DNA from 2 places in the Micromonospora tarapacensis genome. Region 2 is predicted to be linked to the other one. Evidence: riboswitches for the same ligand, from Rfam matches in the RefSeq annotation. Region 2 holds a riboswitch; the other holds the start of a gene.
What was found. A riboswitch is a leader RNA that binds a small molecule or an ion and turns the genes downstream of it on or off. The one in region 2 is predicted to bind thiamine pyrophosphate.
Positions count from the first base shown of each region.

Region 1: another riboswitch for thiamine pyrophosphate. It lies ahead of KIF24_RS03540 (thiamine phosphate synthase); the one in region 2 lies ahead of KIF24_RS06425 (ECF transporter S component).

Region 1 is NZ_JAHCDI010000003.1:557,851-561,253, forward strand. Features, by position in the region: gene KIF24_RS03535 (ThuA domain-containing protein) at 1-1,264, opposite strand, end outside; TPP riboswitch at 1,593-1,702, shown strand; partial or broken gene KIF24_RS03540 (thiamine phosphate synthase) at 1,697-2,322, shown strand; partial or broken gene thiO (glycine oxidase ThiO) at 2,343-3,403, shown strand, end outside.
Region 2 is NZ_JAHCDI010000004.1:76,756-80,158, forward strand. Features, by position in the region: partial or broken gene KIF24_RS06420 (ABC transporter ATP-binding protein) at 1-849, opposite strand, end outside; gene KIF24_RS06425 (ECF transporter S component) at 946-1,536, opposite strand; TPP riboswitch at 1,609-1,713, opposite strand; gene KIF24_RS06430 (permease) at 1,928-3,004, shown strand; gene KIF24_RS06435 (TIGR03943 family putative permease subunit) at 3,001-3,403, shown strand, end outside.

The DNA of each region.
Region 1 (3,403 bases), on a different contig from region 2:
TGTTGTCGCCGGTGGCCAGGTAGAGGTTGCCGGCCGAGTCGAAGGTCATCGTGCCGCCGGCGTGGCAGCAGGTGTTGCGCTGGGTGTCGACCTGGAGCACGACCTGCTCGGTGGCCGCGTCGATCGAGTCGCCGCTCACCGTGAACCGGGACAGCACGTTGCGCGCCACCCCGTCGTTCGGTGCGTAGTAGAGGTACACCCAGTTGTTGGTGGCGAAGTCCGGGTCGAGGCGGATGCCGATCAGGCCGTCCTCGTTGCCGGTGAAGACGTCGAGGTCGATGGCGGTGATCGTGCTGTCGGTGTCGGGCTTGACGATCTGCACCCGGCCGTCGCGCTCGATGTAGAAGACCCGCCCGTCGGGGGCGATGTCCAGCTCCATCGGGTTGCTGGTGTTGCTGTCCAGCGTCACCTTCTCGAAGCTCTCGGTCAACGAGGCGCCGCAGTCGGCGCCCACGACACCGGCCGCGGTCTGGATGCCGCCGAGCAGGTGGGCGAGGAACTCGGGCTCGGCGAACGACTCGTTGGTGTGGCCGCCGCCCGTGTACCAGGCCCGGCCGCCGTCGTGGTCCTGGCACCAGGCAATCGGGTGGTCGTGACCCATGGCGCCGGACCCGGGGGAGTAGCTGGTCTCGTCGAGGGTGGCCAGCACGTGCACGTCGCCGCGCGGGTTGGCCCGGAAGTTGTACCACTCGTCGAACCGGGACCAGCGTTCCGGCAGCTCCGCGGTGGACGGGTGGGCAGGATCCTCCACCTTGACCGTGGCCTGCTGGTTGGCGGGGTGGTTGTTGAAGTACGCGCCCACCAGTTCGCCGTACCAGGGCCAGTCGTACTCGGTGTCGGAGGCGGCGTGGATGCCGGCGTAACCGCCGCCGGCCTGGATGTAGCGCTCGAACGCCGCCTGCTGCTCGTTGTTGAGCACGTCACCGGTGGTGGAGAGCCAGATGACCGCCTGGTAGTTGGCGAGGTTGGCGTCGGTGAAGTCAGCGCTGTCCTCGGTGGCGTCGACGGTGAAGCCCTGCTCCACGCCGAGCTGTTGGATGGCGGCGATACCGGTGGGGATCGAACCGTGCCGGAAGCCGGCGGTCTTGGAGAAGACCAGGACCGAGAACGGCTCGGCCGCGGCCTCCGGGGCCGCCTGCGCGACCGGGGCGGTCCGGGTGGTGGTGGCCTGCGCGGCGGGGGCTCCGAAGAGGGTGGTCGCGGCGAGGCCGAGGGAGAGGAAGGTGGCGGTCAGGGACATGCGGGCACGACGGGGTGGGGACACTCCGGTCTCCTTTGTCCTTGCTGGACGTGGGTCGCGGGGGTCGGCTCGCCGAAGGACCGTCCCGGATGGAGCCGAGCCGGATCACCTTGCCAAGGCCATCCGTTTCGGCATTATGTCGAGTCGCTGAACAAATTAATTCCGCTGAATCGGTTCATGACAAGGTCTCGATAGGTCACGTTTCTGCAACGGTGGGTGACATTCCTGTCAGGACTTCGCAAAGCACCCGGCTCGCACCCGGCCACGGCGCCGGGGCGACCACCGACCGGGGCCCCGCCCGCCGCAGGGAGGGCGCCTTGGCAGCCCGGCGGATCTGCCGTACGGTGACACCGAAGTGACCCACGGGAGCCCGGTCGACCGGGCTGAGAGGGGGGCTGTGAGCCCCCGACCGTCGAACCTGATCCGGGTAATGCCGGCGCAGGGAGGAGCATTGCCGTGCCGTCTCTGGGACGACTGCATCTGATCACCGACACCCGGCCCGGGCGGGATCCGCTCGCCGTGCTGCGCGCCGTGCTGCCGGTGGCCCGCGCCGAGTTGGTGGTGCAGGTTCGGGTCGAGGACACCGCGACCGACCGCCAGACGTACGACCTCACCCGGCGGGTGCTCGCGCTGTGTGCACCGTACGGCGTCAACTGCCTGGTCAACGACCGGCTGCACGTCGCGCTGGCGACCGGCGCGGCGGGTGGCCACGTCGGTGTGGAGGACCTGCCGGTGTCGGCCGCCCGGGAGGTGCTCGGCGCGACCGCGGTGCTGGGCGCCACCGCGCGAGAGCCGGCCACGGCCCGCGCGGCCGTCACCGCCGGCGCGAGCTACCTGGGGTGGGCCCCTGCCACACCACCACGACGAAGGACGGGCTGCCGCCACCGATCGGCCCGGCCGGCGTGCGGGCGGTGGCCGAGGCGGTCGACGTGCCGGTGATCGCCATCGGTGGGGTGACGGCGCGGGACGTGCCCGCACTGCGGGCCGTAGGGGCGTACAGGGTGGCGGTCGTCGGCGCCCTCTCCGGCGCAGCCGACCCGGCCCGCGCCGCCGCCGACCTGCTCCGGGGACTGTCGTGCTGAGCCCGTCCACCACCGCAGACATGGCGCGCAGACCTGGCCCCGCAGCCGACGTCGCGGTGGTGGGGGCCGGGCCGGTGGGGCTGGCGATCGCCTGGCGCTGTGCCGAGCGCGGACTGCGGGTCGTCGTGCACGACCCGGCTCCCGGGTCGGGTGCCTCGCACGTGGCCGCCGGGATGCTGGCTCCGGTGGCCGAGGCGTACTTCGGTGAGCGGGAACTGACCGGGCTGCTCACCGAATCCGCGCGCCGCTGGCCCGGGTTCGCGGCCGACCTGGCCGACGCGACCGGCGCCGACGTCGGCTACCGGACCGACGGCACGTTGATGGTCGGGCTGACCGCGGACGACCTGGCCGAGGCGGGCCGGCTGTGGGCGTACCAGCGGGGGCTGGGGCTGCCGGTCACGCAGCTGCGCCCTCGCAGCTGCGCGAGCGCGAGCCGGCGCTGGCACCCCGGGTACGCGGCGGCGCGTTCGCCGCAACCGATCACCAGGTCGACCCGCGCCGGCTGGTGCCGGCCCTGCGGCTGGCGGCCGAGCGGGCCGGGGCCGCCCTGGTCACCGAGCCGGTCCGCCGGCTGGCCGACGTGACGGCCGGCGTGACCGTGGTCGCCGCCGGCTGCGGCGCCGCCGCCCTCACCGGGCTGCCGGTCCGCCCGGTGAAGGGCCAGGTGCTGCGGCTACGCGCCCCCGACGGGGGCCCGCCCGGCTTCCGGCACGTCATCCGCGGGTACGCCGAGGGCGAGCACGTCTATCTGGTCCCACGGGACGACGGCGAGGTCGTCGTCGGTGCGACCGTCGAGGAGCGCTCCGACCTCAGGATCTGCGCCGGGGCGGTGCTGCGGCTGCTGCGCGCGGCCGTCGACCTGCTGCCCGAACTCGCCGAGTACGACCTGGTGGAGACGTTGGCCGGGCTGCGTCCGGGCACGCCGGACAACGCCCCGATCCTGGGGCCGTTGCCGGGCCGCCCGGACGTGCTGGTGGCCACCGGCCACCACCGCCACGGGATCGTGCTCACCCCGGTCACCGCGGACCTGATCACCGATCTGGTCTCCGGCGGCGGCCCTGATCCGCTGCTCGCCCCCTTC
Region 2 (3,403 bases):
AGCGCCTCACCGGCGCGTACGGTCAGGTCGGTGGGGGCCAGCCGGGGTGGCTGGCCGAGCCGCTCGGCGGTGAGCAGCGTCTCGCCCGCCGGGCCGGTGGCCCGGCGCGGCGGGATCTCCGGCCGGGCACCCAGACCCCTCGGCGGCGAGCGCGTCGCCGTGGGCGGCGAAGACCGCCGCCGGCGCGCCGTCGGCCCGGACACCACCGCCGGGTTCGAGCACCACGACCCGGTCGACCAGGGGCAGTGCCTCGGCGACCCGGTGTTCGACCAGGATCAGCGTGGTGTCGGCGGTCACCGCCCGGGCGAGCGCCGCGCGGACCAGGGCGGCCCCGGCCGGGTCGAGGTTGGCGGTGGGCTCGTCGAGCAGCAGCAGGCCGGGGCGGAGTGCGAGCACCCCGGCCAGGGCGAGGCGCTGCTGCTCGCCGCCGGAGAGTGCCGACGTGGGCCGGTCCCGGTGATACGGGAAGCCGACCCGGTGCAGTGCCTCATCCACCCGGTGCCAGATCTGCCCGGCCGCCACGCCCCGGTTCTCCGGCCCGAACGCCACGTCGTCACCGCTGCGGGCCATGACGAGTTGGGTCTGCGGATCCTGGAAGACGACGCCGACCCGGTCCCGGGCCTCCCCGGCCGGCCGGCCGTCGATCTCGATGGTGCCCTCGTGCTCCCCGGAGTCCTCGGGCAGCAGCCCGGCCAGCGCGGCCAGCAACGTGCTCTTGCCGGCACCGGAGGGCCCGAGCAGCAGCACCCGCTCGCCGCGGTCCACCCGCAGGTCCACCCCGCGCACCGCCCAGTCACGCCGCCCGGCATGCCGCCACCCGAACCCCCGCACCCACACCCCCTCACCCACGCCACCCTCCCTTCTTGTCGATCATGAGGTTGACGGTTGATTTGGAGATCGAAACTGCCGCCAACCTCATGATCAACGGGATTGGTCGTGGGGAGGTCAGACGAGGGGGCGTTCGCGGGCGGCGGGGAAGCGGTCTAGGGCGCCGGTGCGGGTGAGGGCGCGGGTGAGGGCATGCGCTCCGGCGCCGGCGATCACCGTGGCGCTGACGATGGTGAGCAGGGCGTAGGGGAGCCGGTAGGTCGCGATGTCGCGGCCGGCGTTCCAGTAGACGAAGTCGAACACGGCCGCACTCAGACCGGTCAGCGCGCCGGCCAGCAGGGCCGCCGGCAGCCGGTACGAGCGGTACCGGAAGGCGGCGAAGGCCAGCTCGGCACCGAGCCCCTGCATCAGGCCCTGCAACAGGACGATGGTGCCCCACTGGCTGCCCAGCAGGGCCGAGATGATCGCCGCCAGCAGTTCGCAGTACAGCGCGGCGCCGGGCTTGCGGATGACCAGGCCGCCGAGCACGGCCGGCACCAGCCAGACGCCGTAGATGAGGGTCTGCGCCGGCGGGAAGAAGGCGAAAGCGCCCTCGGTGGCGCTCCACACCAGGCCCCAGGCCCAGAAGATGACGCCGAACGCGACTGCGATGACCGAGGCCACGACGATGTCCACGGTGCGCCAGCGGTTGGTGTCGGGGTGATTCACGATGGTTGCTCCCAGTCCATGGTCGAACCAGGCAAGACGCACGCCCGGCCCGGCGGCGCCGGGCAGTGGCGGGCTGGAGGTGGACCGAACTCCCTGCGCTGGCATTACCCAGATCAGGTTCGAGGGTCTGCGGGCGGACCCGCACTCTCAGCGCTGTGCGCTCCCCTGTCGGAGGTGTCGTCTGTCCCGCCGACGCTAACACCATCGAAGATCAACGGGCAATGTGATCTTCGCAGGTCACGACCGGTGCTCGCCTCCGGCCGGGCGGTGTCGGTCAGGCGGTGTCGGTCGGGGTGCGGTCACCGGTGCCGATTTTGTGACATCCATCGACGTTGCCCGGGTCGGACGGTAATCTCAGGCCGCCGATGCCGGACGGGCCGAGGGGCGACGCGTGACCGCAGACACTGACCAGGCCGCGTCGACCGGCGAACCGGAGGGCCGTCCGCCGGGCACGGGCGTCGCCACCCAGGTCCGCGCGCCGGAACCGGCCGGTGTCGAGCCGCCCCGGCGGTGGCTCGGCGACCGGATCGGCTCGGTGGAGATCCTGGCGGCGCTGCTGATCCTGCTGATCATCTTTCGCGAGCCGCTGGCCGCCGCGCTGGACGATCCGCGCCTGCAGACCTGGACCACCGTCTTCGTCTCGATCATGGTGCAGGCGGTGCCGTTCCTGGTCTTCGGGGTGCTGCTCTCGGCCGTGATCGCGGTCTTCGTGCCCCGCTCGTTCTGGGCGCGGGCGCTGCCCCGGCATCCGGCCCTGGCGGTGCCGGCCGCGAGCGTGGCCGGGGTGGTGCTGCCCGGCTGCGAATGCGGATCGGTGCCCATCGCGGGGTCGCTCATCCGGCGGGGTGTCACCCCGGCCGCCGCGCTGGCCTTTCTGCTCGCCGCCCCGGCGGTCAACCCGATCGTGCTCACCGCCACCGCGGTCGCCTTCCCGAACAATCCCGAGATGGTCCTCGCCCGCGGCGTCGCCAGCCTGGTGGTCGCCATGGTCATGGGCTGGCTCTGGCTGCGGCTCGGGCGCACCGAGTGGATCAGGATGCCCCGCCGGCCGGAGCTGGACGACGCCTCCCGGGGCCGCGCCTTCTGGGCCGCGGTCCGGCACGACGTGACGCACGCCGGTGGTTTCCTGGTGCTCGGTGCGATGGCCGCGGCCAGCATCAACGTGCTGGTGCCGGAGCGGTGGTTGCAGACCCTCGCCGACAACGCCTGGCTGTCGATCCTGGCGCTGGCACTGCTCGCCGTGCTGCTCTCGCTCTGCTCGGAGGCGGACGCCTTCGTCGCGGCCTCGCTGTCGCAGTTCTCCCTCACGTCCCGACTGGTCTTCCTGGTGGTGGGGCCGATGGTCGATCTCAAGCTCGTCTCGATGCAGGCCGGTGTCTTCGGCCGCCGGTTCGCCTTCCGGTTCGCGCCGACCACGTTCACGGTGGCCCTGCTGGTCGCCGCCGGCGTCGGGGCGGTGCTGCTGTGAACCGGCAGGCACAGGCGGTGGTCCTGCTGCTGCTCGGCGGCGCGGTGATCCGGGCCAGCGTCACCGACCTCTACCTGCGCTACGTCAAGGATGGCCTGCGCCCCTTCCTGATCGCCGCCGGCCTGCTGCTGGTCGCCGCCGCGATCATGACCCTCTGGTACGAGCTGCGCCCGGCCGCGCCGCGCGTCCTCGTCCCGACCGGCGGCTCCGACGCCCCGACCGGCGGCTCCGCTGCTCCGGCCGATCACGACGACCACGGCCACGCCCACCACGAACCGCGGGTCGGCTGGCTGCTCATCCTGCCGGTGCTCGGTCTGTTGCTGGTCGCCCCGCCGGCCCTGGGCTCGTACGCCGCGGGTCAGGCCGGCACCGCGCTCAGCAGCCAGCAGCAGTCGGACT